Nordella sp. HKS 07: one gene and its partner. The protein of the gene in region 2 interacts with the protein of the main gene of each other region in a pairwise test. Links are inferred from orthologs where the notes say so. Each region holds a gene or a part of one and is shown on either strand. Other genes may lie near its edges.

What was found.
Region 1: the proteins of ftsH (region 2) and hflK interact in binary tests that used the Escherichia coli proteins (3 or more experiments, as listed by UniProt). The link is inferred for Nordella sp. HKS 07 from one-to-one orthologs.

Annotation. Positions count from the first base shown.
Region 1 is NZ_CP049258.1:6,706,236-6,714,137, reverse strand. The notes cover bases 2,966-5,964. They hold hflK (FtsH protease activity modulator HflK), read left to right. Parts: upstream 2,966-3,917; coding sequence 3,918-5,012; downstream 5,013-5,964. Other genes in these bases: G5V57_RS31795 (DUF2065 domain-containing protein), read left to right, coding at 5,903-5,964; hflC (protease modulator HflC), read left to right, coding at 5,009-5,890; G5V57_RS31810 (NAD(P)/FAD-dependent oxidoreductase), read left to right, coding at 2,966-3,846. Outside these bases: G5V57_RS31830 (thymidylate synthase), read left to right, coding at 1-773; G5V57_RS31825 (CPBP family intramembrane glutamic endopeptidase), read left to right, coding at 780-1,556; G5V57_RS31820 (GNAT family N-acetyltransferase), read left to right, coding at 1,553-2,038; G5V57_RS31815 (dihydrofolate reductase), read left to right, coding at 2,035-2,541; more of G5V57_RS31810, read left to right, coding at 2,557-2,965; more of G5V57_RS31795, read left to right, coding at 5,965-6,100; G5V57_RS31790 (DegQ family serine endoprotease), read left to right, coding at 6,195-7,667; G5V57_RS34690 (hypothetical protein), read right to left, coding at 7,749-7,902.
Region 2 is NZ_CP049258.1:695,597-703,416, forward strand. What follows is about bases 2,085-5,001. They hold ftsH (ATP-dependent zinc metalloprotease FtsH), read right to left. Parts: upstream 4,551-5,001; coding sequence 2,619-4,550; downstream 2,085-2,618. Other genes in these bases: folP (dihydropteroate synthase), read right to left, coding at 2,085-2,364; tilS (tRNA lysidine(34) synthetase TilS), read right to left, coding at 4,681-5,001. Outside these bases: glmM (phosphoglucosamine mutase), read right to left, coding at 1-1,142; more of folP, read right to left, coding at 1,312-2,084; more of tilS, read right to left, coding at 5,002-5,952; tol-pal system protein YbgF, read right to left, coding at 5,939-6,952; peptidoglycan-associated lipoprotein Pal, read right to left, coding at 7,099-7,593. UniProt on the Escherichia coli protein: Acts as a processive, ATP-dependent zinc metallopeptidase for both cytoplasmic and membrane proteins. Plays a role in the quality control of integral membrane proteins.

The DNA of each region.
Region 1 (7,902 bases), 6.0 Mb from region 2 along the record:
TGCGCCATGTGCGCGATCACGGCGCGCGCAAGGATGACCGCACCGGCACCGGCACCTTGTCGGTTCTGGGCTACCAGATGCGGTTCGATCTCGCTGCCGGCTTTCCCGTGCTCACGACGAAGAAGCTGCATCTGCGTTCGATCATCCATGAGCTGCTGTGGTTCCTGCGCGGCGACACCAACATCAAATACCTGCGCGACAACGGTGTCACCATCTGGGACGAATGGGCCGACAAGGACGGCAATCTCGGCCCCGTCTATGGGGCGCAATGGCGCTCCTGGCCGGCGCTCGACGGCACCACGATCGACCAGATCGCCGACGTCATCAACCGCATCCGCAAAAACCCGGATTCCCGGCGCCTCATCGTGACGGCGTGGAATCCCGCTGATGTCGACAGGATGGCGCTGCCGCCCTGCCACTGCCTGTTCCAGTTCTATGTCGCCAATGGCCGGCTGTCCTGCCAGCTCTATCAGCGTTCCGCCGATATCTTTATCGGCGTGCCGTTCAACATCGCCTCCTATGCGCTCCTCACCCACATGGTTGCGCATGTGACCGGCCTGAAAGCCGGCGAGTTCGTGCACACGCTGGGCGATGCCCATCTCTATCTCAATCATCTCGACCAGGCCAATGAGCAGCTTGCGCGCCTGCCGCTGCCGCTGCCGCGCCTCGTCATCAAGCGCGACGTGAGGTCCATCGACGATTTCCGCTTTGAGGATTTCGAGATCGTCGGCTACCAGTCGCACCCGCATATCGCGGCACCGGTCGCGGTGTAGACGCCCATGACGCTCATCGGTGACGATTTCCGCGCGAGCCTCAGCCACGCGCTCTACCGACCGTTCAATCCGCTTGGGCTGTTGCCGTCCATCGGCATCTTTATCGGGCTTCTGCTGGTCAACCAGGTCGTCCTTGTTCCGCTCTTCGGCGCGGGTATTCTCCTACTGACCTCGGGCCAGACAGGGGATAACGGAGACTGGCTGCGCGCGGTGTTGCTGGCGATCCTTCCGGCCGGCCTGGTGACCGCCGGAATCGCCTGGATTGCGGTGCGTCGGCAAGGTGCTGATCCGGGCCGGGTACTGGCGCTGCGTCTGCCCGATCTCGGCCTTCTCGGCTGGGCCGCGGCTGTTGGCGGCTTCTTCGTCAGCATCAACGCGCTGTTCCTGCTTCTTGCCACACTGTTCGGGTTCGATCTCAATTCGTCCGGCCTGGTGGAGAAGGGCACCATGCAGTTCGGCCATGACCCGCTCTTCTTCCTGATCGCCGGCGGCCTCGTCATCGGCGCGCCGCTCGCGGAAGAACTGATCTTCCGCGGGCAGATTTTCGCCGCCCTGGCGCTGACACCGCTCGGCACAAGCGGCGCTTCGCTCCTCACGTCCGCCTTGTGGGCGGTGACGCATGCGTTCACCCAGCCGCTCCATGTCGTCGGCCTCCTGTTCCTGATGGGCCTGCTTCTAAGCTGGCTTCTGGTGCGCTTCGGCAGCCTGTGGGTGACGATCGCCTGCCACGCGGTATGGAACGCGATGTCGGCGGTGGCGCTCTATTCCATGGCATCGCAATGACAATCGAAATCCGACCGATCAGACCCGGCGAAGGGCCGGCGCTTCTGGTGCTGACACGGGCACTGGCGGAAGCGCATGACTATCTCGACAAGTACACGGCGACCGCGGAGGACCTCGAGCGCGCGCTTTTCGCGCCTGATCCGATCGTCGGCTGCCTCATCGCCTTCTGCGAGGGCGAACCGGCGGGCTGCGCCTTCTGGCATCGGAGTTTCACCACCGCGCGCGGGCGCGAGATCATGTATCTCGAGGATCTTTCGGTGCTGCCCGCTTATCAGCGGCGCGGCATCGGGCGGGCCTTGCTGCAAAAGCTCGCGGTCGAGGCGCGGCAGCGCGGCTTTCCCAGCATCTACTGGCTCACCATGGGCTGGAACGCCAAGGCGCAGGGGCTCTATGACCAGACGGGCGCCGTTCACGACGAGGGGATGCGCTATTACCGCTTGGCGGACGAGGCGCTGATCCGGTTCGCCGAGGCAAGGCCGTGACGCGTCCACGCATCGCCTTCGTGGTGGCGGTTGCGCGCAACGGCGTCATTGGGCGCAAGGGCGTGCTGCCCTGGCGCATCTCCTCCGATCTCAAGCGCTTCAAGCAGATCACCATGGGCAAACCGGTGATCATGGGGCGAAAGACCTGGGAGAGCCTGCCCAAGCGACCCCTGACCGGGCGGCTCAATATCGTGATCACCCGGCATCGCGATTATTCGGCAGCCGGCGCCTTCGTCGTCGCGAGCGTCGATGCGGCGCTGGCTGAGGCGCGGCGAGCGCAACCCGAAGAGATCTGCGTCATTGGCGGCAGCGAGATATTCGGCGCCTTCCTGCCCATGGCGGACCGGCTTTATCTGACCGAGGTTGAACTCGAGCCCGAAGGTGACGCGATCTTTCCGCCGCTCGATTTCGCGCAATGGCAGGAGACGTCGCGTGAGACGCATGTGCGAGCCGAAGGCGATGATGCGGGCTTCGTCCTGCGCGTGCTTGACCGGAAGCGCTAAGCCCCGCATCATTGAATGATGGTTCAATATCCGACTAATCCCGACATCGTCGTCATCGGGGCGGGGGCTGCCGGCGTCGGCGCCGGACGTGCTCTGGCCAAGACCGGCATTCCTTTCCTCATCATCGAAGCCAAGGACCGCATCGGCGGGCGCGCCTTCAGCGAAGCGACGAGCCTCGGCCATCTGTGGGACCATGGCTGCCACTGGTTCCACTCGGCGGACAAGAATGTGTTGCGCCAACTCGCCGAGGAGATCGGCCACAAATACCTGAAGAAGCCGCGCGAAGGGGTCATGAAGGCTTTCATGAACGGCGAATGGAAGGCCGAGCAGCAACACGAGGAATATGTCTGGGGCATGTTGGGCGAGGTGGCCGCCACCGGGCGTGCCGGCAAAGATGTGCCGGCGGCGAGCCTGCTCGACCCGCAGCATCCCTGGTATCCGATGGCGCGGCACTGGCTCAGCCTCATGTATTCGGCTGAGCCCGAGGAGATATCTACGCGTGATGCAGGGAGCTATGAGGACACCGGCCTCAACCTCGCGGTCGAGGACGGATATGGCGCGCTGATCGCCAGGCTCGCCGAAGGATTACCCATTGCAACGAGGGTCGCGGCGCGCAAAGTGACGGCGCGGGGAGAGGGCGTCACGGTCGAGACGGATCAGGGCACGATCACCGCCAAGGCCGCCATCGTGGCGGTACCGGCGCGCATGCTGGAGACGGGTAAGCTCGTCCTTGCAGATATGCCCGCCGACATCGCCCAGGCACTGCAGGACGTGCCCATGGGGTACTATGAAAAAGTCGCCATCGCCTTTGACGGAAAAGTGTTCGAGGGCTTCGACATGCCGTATGTCGAAATCTTTGATCCGGTGGCGCCGACGACGCACCCCCTCAATTTCGAGCTGCATCCCTTCAGAAGGCCGATCGCCATTACCCATATCGGCGGACAGTTCGCCCGCGAAATGGAGCGCGAGGGGGAGGCCGGAATGGTCGATTTCGCGCTGGCGGCGCTTGTGCGCGCCTTCGGCTCGGACTTAAGAAAAAGAGTCAAGAAAGCCACCGCAACCCATTGGTCTTCCGACATTTTTATCAATGGGGCATATTCCTGCGCCAAGCCCGGCCGGGGCCTCTCGCGCCGCAATTTTGCAAATCCCATCGCCGAGCGTATCTTCCTCGCCGGCGAGCATGTGCATCCCTCGTTCCATGCGACCGCGCATGGCGCCTTCGAGACTGGCCTTCTTGCCGCGGCTAAAGCAACAGCGGCCGCCGCCAAGGGTGCTGCGGGCGGGAAACAGACCGCTTGCGCATGAATTTGCGCATTGGACTCCGTCGCTCCAAATTCCTATATGAGCGCGACGCATAACGACAAGGGTGAGATTCAATGCCGTGGAACAAGGATGGCGGTGGCGGGGGCAATAAAGGCCCTTGGGGACAAGGTCCCTGGGGACAGGGGCCTGGAGGCCCCTCCGGCGGTAATCGCGGCCCCACGCCACCTGACCTCGACGAGCTGATCCGCAAGGGTCAGGACAGTCTCAAGAACATCCTGCCCGGTGGCGCCGGTGGGCGCGGCACCTGGGTGATCTTCGTTCTCGCCCTTCTGGCGCTCGTCGCCTTCAACAGCGTCTATCAGGTACAGGCGGATGAACGCGGCGTTGTGCTCCGGCTCGGCAGCTATACCCGCACCGTCAATCCGGGCCTCCATTTCGCCATCTGGCCGGTCGAGACGCTCGAAACCGTACAGGTCGAATCCGAACGCCAGACCTCGATCGGCGCCGTCGCCAATGAAGGGCTGATGCTGGCCGGCGATCAGAACCTGGTCGATATCCGCTTCACGGTTCTGTGGAAGATCAAGAATCCGGAAGAATATCTCTTCAATGTGAGCGACCAGGAGAAGCTGGTGAGAGTCGTGGCCGAGAGCGCCATGCGCGAAATCGTCGGCCGCACGCCGGCCGAGGAAGTGCGCACCACCGGCCGTCTCGCCGCCCAGGACCAGGTCATGGGCATCAGCCAGACCACGCTCGACAGCTATGGCGCCGGCATTCTCATCACCGGCCTCAAGCTCGAAAAGGCCGACCCGCCGGCGGAAGTGCTCGACGCTTTTGAAGAAGTGCAGCGCGCCGAGCAGGATCTCGCCCGCTCTATCAACGAAGCTGACCAATACGCCAATCAGCGCCGTCGCCTCGTCGAAGGTGAAGCCGCCAAGCTGGTCGAGGACGCCAAGGGTTACAAGGCCCGTGTGACGCTCGAAGCCCAGGGTGAAGCGCAGCGCTTCCTCAGCGTTTATGAAGAGTATGCCAAGGCGCAGGACGTGACGCGCAAGCGCATGTTCCTCGAAACGATGGAGGGCATCCTCTCCAAATCGAACAAGGTGATCATCGAAGGCGACGGTCAGGGCGTGGTTCCCTATCTGCCGCTGCCGGAAATCCAGAAACGCCAAAACAGCACGACGACGCCGGCGCAAGGAGCGAGCCAATGAACTTCTTCAAATCCTTCGGCGTCGTCATCGTCGTCATCCTGGCGCTGGTCGTCTGGTCTTCCACGTTCATCGTCGATCAGCGCAAGAAAGCGCTGGTGCTGCGCTTCGGCGAGATCAACCGCATCGTCGAGAAGCCGGGGCTCTATTTCAAGGTCCCGTTCGCAGACGAAGTGGTGCCGATCGAAAACCGCATGATCCTGTGGACGAGCGACAATATGAGCGTCCAGGTGGTGGACGGCCGGCGCTATCTCGTCGACGCCGTCACCATGGCGCGCGTCGTCAATGCGCAGCGCTTCCGCGAGACCGTGGGCGCCGACCTGACGCGCGCCTGGGACCGCATCCGCACCCGTCTCGATGCCGCCCTGCGCCAGACCTACGGCAAGCGCACCTTCGATGCGGCACTGTCCAAGGACCGCGCCGTGATGATGCGCGAGATCCGCGATCAGGTACGCGCCGAAGCGCTCAATAACGGCATCGAGATCGTCGATGTCCGCATCGTGCGCACCGATCTCATGGACGAGGTGCTGAAGAACACCTATGAGCGGATGAGCTCGGAACGCATCGCCGAGGCCAAGGACCTGCGCGGCCGCGGTGAGGCGCGCAAGATCGAGATCATGGCTCAGGCCGACCGCGCCTATACGGAGAAGCTGGCCGACGCCCAGCGCCAGTCGGAGGTCATCCGCGGCGAGGGCGAAGGGGAACGCAACCGCATCTTCGCCGATGCCTTCCAGAAGGATCCGGAATTCTTCGACTTCTACCGGTCGATGCAGGCCTATACGAACAGCCTGTCGGACCCGGGCACCACCATGGTGCTGAAGCCGGATTCGGATTTCTTCAAATATCTCGGCATGGATAAGGCCAAGCCGGCAACGCCCTAGCTGCTGGACATCATGAGCGATTTCATCACGGCCCTCGGTCTCGTCTTCGTGATCGAGGGCCTTCTTTCTGCCTTTGTTCCGGGCCATCTGAAGGCGGTGATCGCGTTGATGCAGAACACTTCCGACGATAGCTTGAGACTGGGTGGGCTCATCGCTGCGGCCTTCGGCGTGGGCCTGGTCTGGCTGGCGAGGTCGGTACTTGGATCATGAAATCGTGATCCAGCCAGCGCTTGCAGGCACAAGGCAATGGACGCTTACTCACCTGACGATGTGATGACGGAGATCTAAGGTTATGAATGGAACGGTGAAACGGGTTCTGGCCGCGGCGGTGGCTGCGCCTCTGGCGTTCGCTGCCTTTGACGGTTTCGTGCCGCAGGTGCCGGCACAAGCCCAACAAATTCAACAGCTTCCGACCGTCGCAGATCTCGCTGAGAAGCTCTCGCCGGCGGTCGTCTCGATCGCCACGACACAGAAGGTGGCGGGCGGCGTGCAATTGCAGATCCCCGAGCTGCCTCCCGATGTTCCTTTCCGCGACATGTTCGAGGATTTCTTCAAGCGCCAGCGCCCGGGCGGGAAGCCGGAACCCCGTACCGTCAATTCGCAAGGCTCAGGCTTCGTGATCGACGCCTCGGGTCTCATCGTCACCAACAACCATGTGATCGAGCAGTCGGAAGATATCAGCATCATTCTCAATGACGGCACCAATCTCAAGGCGGAGCTGGTCGGGCGCGATGCCAAGACCGATATCGCAGTGCTCCGGGTCAAGCCTGACAAGCCGCTCACCGCGGTGAGCTTCGGCGATTCCGACAAGCTCCGGGTCGGCGACTGGGTGCTCGCCATCGGCAATCCCTTTGGACTCGGCGGCTCGGTGTCGCTCGGCATCGTCTCGGCGCGCAACCGTGACATCAATGCCGGCCCCTATGACGATTTCATCCAGACCGACGCCGCCATCAACAAGGGCAATTCCGGAGGACCGCTGTTCAACCTCAATGGCGACGTCGTGGGTGTGAACACCGCCATCTATTCGCCCTCCGGCGGCTCGGTCGGCATCGGCTTCTCGGTTCCTTCCGCCACCGTCAAGGGCGTCGTCGACCAGTTGGTCAAATATGGCGAGACGCGGCGCGGCTGGCTCGGCGTGCGCATCCAGTCGCTTACCGACGATCTCGCTGAAGGCCTCGATCTCGGCAAGACACAAGGCGCCCTGGTGGCGGAAGTGACGCCGACCGGGCCCGCCGAGAAGGCCGGCCTCAAACCGCGCGACGTGATCACCGAATTCGACGGCAAACCCATTCACGAGATGAAAGACCTGCCACGGGTCGTCGCTGACACGCCGATCGGGAAGAAGGTCGTGGTCAAGGTGATGCGCGGGGGCAAGCCGGTCGAGCTTTCGGCCGAGGTCGGTCGCCTCGAGGATGGCGAGAAGGTCATCGCCGCCGCCAATCCGGAAGCGGGTGCGTCGGCGGATACGGCCGACACGCTCGGCATGAAGCTCTCCATCATCACCGACGAGCAGCGCCAGCGCTTCAAGATCGATGAGGGCCTGGAGGGCGCCATCGTCACCGAGGTCGACCCCAACGGGCCGGCGGCAGAGAAGCGCATCGAGCCGGGCGACGTCATCACCGAAGCGGGTCAGAAGTCAGTCAAGACTCCGGGAGACGTGACGGCGCGCGTCAAGGACGCCGAGGGCGCTTCGAAGAAATCGGTGCTGCTGTTCATCGCCAAGGGCGGCAAGCAGAGCGAAATGCGCTTCATCGCGGTCCGGATCAAGAACGACTGAGGCGGCCCAGTTCATAACTCGAAACGAAGAGAGCGCCGAAGCGGCGCTCTCTTTGCTTATTGATTGTATTGTTCCGCAGCTTCAGCTCGTCCCACTCTTCAGGCGGGCGTTGCACAGGCTGTAATAGCCGCCGCCCTTCTGGATCCACTTCAGGCCACCCAACGCGTTGTTGTCCTTGTTGGCGTAGTATTGCTGGAGACAGGTATGCATGCGGGCCTTGCCTTCCGGCTCGCTT
Region 2 (7,820 bases):
CGCACATTCTTGAGCACTTGCGGCACTGGCTCGAACAGATGGCAGACCTGGCTCACCGGCTTGCTGGTCCGCACCACTTCCGCCAGCACTTGCAGCGCCGCCAACAGTCCGTCGCCTGTCGTCGAGAAATCCGACATCACGATATGGCCCGACTGCTCGCCGCCGATATTGAACCCATGCTGACGCATATGTTCCACCACATAGCGATCGCCCACCTTGGTGCGCGCCAGCGTGAGCTTGCGGTCGGTCAGATGACGCTCGAGACCCAGATTGGACATGATTGTGGCGACGAGCCCGCCACCGGCAAGACGCTGCTGCCTGTGCCAGGAGGTCGCGATCAGGGCCATCAGTTGATCGCCATCAACGAGCCGGCCGTGCTCATCGGCGATCACGACGCGATCGGCGTCACCGTCGAGCGCGATGCCGATATCGGCGCGCGTCTCGATCACCTTGGCCGACATCGCCTCGGGCGCCGTCGACCCGCACTTCTCGTTGATGTTGAATCCGTTCGGATCGTTGCCGATGGGAATGATCTCGGCGCCGAGTTCCCAGAGGGCGGCGGAGGCGACCTTGTAGGCGCCGCCATTGGCGGTATCGATGACAATGCGCAGGCCTTCGAGGCGCAGATCCTTCGGGAAGGTGCGCTTGGCGAATTCGATATAGCGGGCCTGCGCGTCCTCGATGCGCTTGGCGCGGCCGAGCTTGTCCTGGGGGGCCGCGAGGCTCGCGCCGTCCGCCGTGTCGACCAGCTTCTCGATCGCCAGTTCCTGATCATCCGACAGCTTGTAGCCGTCCGGCCCGAACAGCTTGATGCCGTTGTCGTAATACGGATTGTGCGACGCCGAGATCATGATGCCGAGATCGGCGCGCAACGACCTCGTCAGCATGGCGACGGCAGGCGTCGGCAGCGGACCGAAGAGGAACACATCGACACCGGCCGAGAGCAGACCGGCGGTCAGCGCCTGTTCGATCATGTAGCCCGAAAGCCGCGTATCCTTGCCGATCACCGCGCGATGGCGATGGCTTCCCTTGGAGTAGACGCTGCCGGCCGCGAGGCCGATCTTCATCACCATATCGGGCGACATCGGCGCGCGGTTGGCGACGCCACGCACACCATCGGTTCCGAAATACTTGCGGGACATGGCTTTCCTTTTCTCCAGTTCACCCAGCCTATAGCAGATCACATCCTGCTAGATCACGATGAGTTTGGATTGAGGCGATCCAAACTCATTAACGTGATTGATTCTTATATGTTAGCGCGGGATTCTTGCGAAAAACCGGTGCCCGCTTTTTCGCATCCCACGCTCATGGTTAAAGTCCGCTGCTCTCCGGATCGGCGGCTGCCAACGCCACCGCCAATGCCTGCCGGGTCCCCTTGACATCGTGGACGCGCAGAATCTGGGCGCCGTTGAGGGCGGCATGAAGGGCGCCGCCGACGGAACCGAATACCCGCTGGCCCGCATTCTTCTCAGCCGTCAGCGCGCCGGTGAAGGCCTTGCGCGACAGTCCGACCAGGAGAACGGCGCCCAGCCCGTGGAACAGTGTCAGCTCGTTGAGCAGCGTCAGATTGTGGCGGAAGGTCTTGCCGAAGCCGATACCGGGATCGATTGCGATGAGCCGGCGGGGTATCCCTGCCGCCTCACACGCGGCGATGCGGCCGGCCAGCATATCGAAGACATCGAGCGTCACATCGTCATAGACGGGATTGACCTGCATCGTCTTCGGATCGCCCTGAGAATGCATGATGACCACCGGCAGATCGACATCCGCCGCGGCTTTGAGACTGTCCGAATCGTACGATAGGGCGGAGACGTCATTAATGATTGCGGCACCGACCGCCGCGGTGCGGCGCATGACCTGCGGCTTGCGCGTATCGACTGACACGCAGTGCCCGCCTTTCGCCAGGGCCCCGATGACGGGCAGGATGCGCGCAATCTCCTGGTCGGCCGTGACTGCGTCGGAGCCGGGACGGGTCGATTCTCCGCCGATATCGAGAATGTCGGCGCCTTCGCCGGCAAGCCCGAGACCATGGGCGACAGCCTCCACAGTGGTTGCCAGTTCGCCGCCATCGGAGAAAGAATCAGGGGTGACATTGACGATGCCCATGAGCTTCGGCCGACCCATCGCCAGGCCGGCGAAATCGGGGCGCGGGCTTTCGATCAAGGCGAGCCGTTCGCCGTGGTTGCGCGCTTCGGCGTAGGGAATGACGCTTCGCCTGACATGCGCGCCATCGCGCTCGATGAGCTCGGCTTGCGTGAAGGCGATGAAATCCGAACCGCCAAGCGCGCCGCCCTGGCCAGCCGCGATCGCCCGGCGCGCATCGGGTCCATAGAGAAGGCTGAGTGGTCGCAGATAGAGGGTCATGTACGACTTACCCTCGCCCCGCATCAGCAGGGAGAGGGAGGGCCCCATTGCCGAGCAATGGGAGGAGTGAGGGGCAAGCCCTGAGATCCGCGAGTTGCGAACGGAAAGTGGTTCTGCAGCGAGAGAAGAGAAGTGGATCTGAAATAGAATGCTCTTCGAAGCGCATGCCCCTCACCCTTCCCGCCGCTTCGCGTCGGGCCCCTGCCCTCTCCGCGCTGCAGCGGGGAGAGGGATGAAGGCATCGACCGATTGCCTCAGCCCTGCGGCTGCGGCTCCATTTCGCCAGTTGCCGGACCGCTTTTCGGACGCCCGGTGACCGGGACCGAGGATGCCTTGTCCGGCTTCTTGTGTCCGCCGCTCTGATCGTCGCGCTGGATCTTCTCGCCCTTGAGGACGAGCTTCACCTCATCGCCCGACAGCGTCTCGAATTCGAGCAGCGCCTTGGCCAGCGCATGCAGCTTGTCGGTGCCGTTTGTCAGGATCTCGCGCGCCTTGCGCTCGCCATCCTCGATGAGCTTGCGGATTTCGGCATCGATCAGCGAGGCGGTCTCGTCTGACAGGTTCTTTGTCTGGGTCACCGAATGGCCGAGGAAGACCTCCTGCTCATTGCCGTTGTAGCGCACGCGGCCGAGCTTGTCGGACATGCCCCACTCCGTGATCATGGCGCGCGCCAGCTGCGTCGCCATCTGGATGTCGCCGGTGGCGCCGTTGGTGACGTTCTTCTCGCCGCCGAGGATCAGTTCCGCCTCGCGGCCGCCGAACAGCACCGCGAGCCGCGCCTCGCACCATTCGCGGGTACGCGAATAGCGGTCGCCCTCGGGAAGGTTCATGGTGACGCCGAGCGCACGCCCGCGCGGGATGATCGTGACCTTGTGGAGCGGATCATAGGGCACCGAGAGACCGACAATGGCATGGCCGGCTTCGTGATAGGCGGTGTTGCGACGTTCCTCCTCGCTCATCACCAGCGAGCGGCGCTCGGCGCCCATCATGACCTTGTCCTTGGCGTCTTCGAATTCATGCTGGGTAACGAGGCGCTTGTTGCGCCGGGCCGCCAGCAAGGCCGCCTCATTGACGAGATTGGCGAGATCGGCGCCCGAGAAACCAGGCGTTCCGCGCGCCAGCACCTTGGGATCGATATCCGGCGCCAGCGGCACATTGCGCATATGCACGCGCAGGATCTGTTCGCGCCCGATGATGTCGGGATTGGGAACGGTGATCTGGCGGTCGAAGCGGCCGGGGCGCAGCAGCGCCGGGTCGAGCACGTCGGGCCGGTTGGTGGCGGCGACCAGGATCACGCCTTCATTGGCCTCGAAGCCATCCATTTCGACGAGCAGCTGGTTGAGCGTCTGCTCGCGCTCGTCATTGCCGCCGCCGAGGCCGGCGCCACGATGCCGGCCGACCGCGTCGATTTCATCGATGAAGATGATGCAAGGGGCGTTCTTCTTCGCCTGCTCGAACATGTCGCGCACCCGCGACGCACCGACGCCGACGAACATTTCGACGAAGTCGGAGCCCGAGATGGTGAAGAAGGGAACATTCGCCTCGCCCGCGATGGCGCGCGCCAGCAACGTCTTGCCGGTGCCCGGAGGGCCGACCAGCAGCGCGCCCTTCGGAATCTTGCCGCCGAGACGCTGGAACTTATGCGGATCCTTCAGGAATTCGACGATCTCCTGCAGGTCTTCCTTCGCCTCGTTGACGCCCGCCACGTCCTCGAAGGTCACGCGGCCGTGGCGTTCGGTGAGGAGCTTGGCCTTGGACTTGCCGAAGCCCATGGCCTTGCCGCCGCCCGATTGCATCTGGCGGATGAAGAACACCCACACGCCGATGAGGAGCAGCGTCGGCAGCCAGTAGAGCAGAGCATTGGAGAGGAACGAGTCGCTCTGCGCCGGCTTGGCGTTGAATGTGACGTTCTTCTCCTTGAGCAGCGTGATCAAACCGTCATCGGCAGGCGCGTATGTCGCGAACGTATCGTTGTTGCTGAGCTTGCCGGTGAGATAGGAGCTGCCGAAGCCGGCTTCGGTGATGGTGACGGTCTGCACCTCACCCGCACTCACCTTGCTGAGGAACGTCGAATAGTCGATGTCCTTGCTGTTGGAGCGCGAGGCCTGGCCCTGGAACAGGCTGAACAGGGCAAACAGCAGGATCGCGATGACGATCCAGACGGCGAAGTTGCGGAAATTATTCACGTGGTTCCTCTCTAAGGGGCGCACCAGGGCGCAAGACCGAAGACTTGGGCCGATCCTGCCGCCCAAAAGTTAAATCTAACATAGGGATGCGGGCCAGGATTGCCAAGCGTAGCGGCAATCCGCACTTGCATTAAAGGTCAATTTTCTGAAATTCCGCCTGCGCTTGCAACCCGGGCGAGACGGTTTGTCCCAGATAGCCGATGGATGGAACGGCGGCGATCTCTCCCGCCTGGAGGAGGGCCGGCAGCCCATCCTGCACGAAAGCCGGGATGGCCGGGTTGCGCGGCACTTTCAGGCCAAGCACCGGCAGGATAACGACGTCGCGGCAGGCCTGGCCGACACTGATCTTGAACCGGTTGTCCCACAGGACGCTCTGGCCTGGAGCCAGAAGCACCGGCGTCCGGCTGATCCGGCCGGCCTCCCGCCCGATCAGCAGGTGCCGCTGGCGCAGGGCGATACGGCAGCCGGCGAGGGTCCGCGCCTCGCTGCCGCTTTGCCGCAGCCTGTGATGAAGGGCCTCGACCGCCATGAGCCGCGGCGGCTCATCGCCACCCCCCAGACGCCCGAGCAGCCGTTCGAGAAGCTGGATGGCCACTTCCTCATCGAGCTTGCGGAAGGCGGCGAGCGCAACCATGGCGAAACCTTCCGGTCTGAGCTCCACATGGCGCGCCATGAAGTCGCGGGCCAGTTCCTCGATCGGATGCAGCGCCCGCTCGAGGCGGGCCGCCGAGCGTGCCACGGCTTCGGGGGTAAGGCCGAACTCGGCCAGGAGCGGCATCGCCTTGCGCAGGCGCACCCGCTCGAAGCGCTCGTCCTGGTTGCTTGGATCCTCGATCCAGGGATGAGCGGCGGCGGCGAGCGTCGCCCTGAGCTCGGCCCGGCTCGTATGCAGCAAGGGTCGCTCGAGAACGACCGGCCCGGCCTCGTCGGTGCGCATGCCGGCGAGCCCTCTGATTCCGCTGCCGCGCGCCAGCCGCATGAGGAAGGTCTCGGCCTGGTCCTCACGTGTATGTGCGGTTACCAGCATGCTGGCCCCCTGCGCCAGGCACCAGTCGCGCATCAGTCCATAGCGGATCTCGCGCGCTTTGGCCTGGAGCGCGCTGCGGGGTTTGCCGCCAGTCCAGCTGAGGATGCGGGCATCGAGGCCGAGCGCCTGCGCCCAGCCTGTGACGGTCCGGCATTCGCCCGCCGCCTCCGGCCGCAAGCCGTGATCGACGGTGAGAACGGTGATCCTGGGCGGATGCGCGAGCGTGTTGGACCAGCGCGCCACGAGCCACATGAGGGCCGTCGAATCGCTGCCGCCCGAAACGGCGAGCGCGACATGGGCATGGAAGGACAGGCTTTCGAGAAGCGCTTTCGCGGCGTCTTGGCTGATCGGCGAGGCTGCCTCAGCAGCCGGCACGCTTGATCTCCGACTGCGCCCGCTTCTTGGCCTCGGCCGCCTTCGGGAACTGCGAGCTCACCTGCATATAGGCGGCACAGGCCTGCTCCTTCTGGCCGAGCCTGTTCAGCGAGAGGCCGAGCTTGAGGAGGCTGTCGGCCGCCTTGCGGCTCTTCGGGAAGTCGCGATAGCCGGACAGGAAGGCTTGCGCCGCCTGCTTGTAATCGCCCTGCACATAATAGGTCTCGCCCAGCCAATATTGTGCGTTGCCGGCAAGGCTGTGGTCGCGATGCTGCTCGAGAAAGCCGCGGAAACCGACTTCGGCGTCGCCGAACTGGCGCCGCAACAGGCTCTCATAGGAGCGCTCATAAATGACTTCGGGATCGGCCGAGGCCGCAGCGCCGAGCGCCACCGTCTCGACCTTTTCGGGCACGAGATCATTGCCGCCGTCGCCATGGGCCGGGGGAACCAGAACTTGGCCGCCGCCATTTTCGACGCTGGCCGGCGGTACGAGCACCTGGCCTTCAGTGCCGCCGCCCGGAGGCACGAGCACCTGACCTTGGAACTCGCTGTTGGCATCCGTCTGATAGCCGTTATTGCCCTGCTGATAGGACGTGCTGGGAATCGTGCCGAGGATCTTGGGGCCGGGCGCCTTCTGCGTCTGGCCCTCCGGGAGATCGTCGCCGATCGTCTGCAGCGGCTGCTGGGTATATTCCGTGTCGCCGACCTGTTCGACGCCCTGACTGTCGAGGCTGTGATCCTGGACGGCCAGTTGGCGCTTGCGCGGCTGAGCCTGTGCCGGCTGCTCGCCGAGATCGCCCGATTTGCGCTGACCCTGGAGGCGCCTGACCTCGAAGGTCAGTTGCTCGACCTGTCCCATCAACTGCTGCAACTGATCTTCCATCCGGCCGACGCGGTCGGCCAGCTCGCCGTCCGATTGGGCGGAAGCAAGGGGGGCGCCACCGACGGCCATGGCCATCAGGAGGGCTGCAGGAAGGGTGACCTTCAACAATGTCTTCATCGCGTAACCGCTGCTGTGCCGAGCCGTCCCCAGCACCCCATTATTGGGCTTGGTCTCTAAAGGCGGTGAAAATGAGGCTTTATAAGGGGGGAAGGGAAATCATCCGGGACCTGTGGCCTCATGGCAACAGGTCCCGGACCGTCAACTCAGCCCGAAACCGCGCCGCCCGTGATCACGGTCACCGCGCGGCGATTCTGGGAATAGCATTGTTCGGCGTCGCACAAGGCCACTGGCCGCTCCTTGCCATAAGCGATCGAGGAGATGCGGTTGCCCTGGACGCCCTGGGCGATCAGGAACTCGCGGGTGGCGGTGGCGCGGCGCGCCGACAGCGAGATGTTGTATTCGCGTGTGCCACGCTCGTCGGCATGGCCTTCGACCTGCACGGTGACATTCGGATACTGCTTGAGCCAGGCCGACTGGCGGCGCAGCGTCTCCTGGGCTTCCGGCGTCAGCGTCGAGGTATCGACGATGAAGTAGATTCGGTCGCCGACATTAATGGCGAAGTCCTTTTCGGAACCCGGGACCGCCGTTCCGGCGCCATCGCCTTCCAGGTTCGGTTGATTCTTCTTCGAGCACGCGGCCAAAGCCAAAAAAACGGCGCAAATCAAAGCGATCTTGAAATTCGCCAAACGACGCAACATGATATCCCACTCCTATGTCCCGCCCTGTGCATTGCGGCCTCTCATCCGGGCCGCTCACCCACCACAGGACCAAATTGCTACCTTACAGTGCTCATTTAGGGTTAATTTTCCCTTCCCGGCATGCGCCGTAAGCACCCGTCAGTGGGGCTTATGACCGTAACAGCGCGGCGATTCTGTGGCCAATATTGCCGCACCCGCGAAATTACCTAGGAAAAAAGAGAGACAAG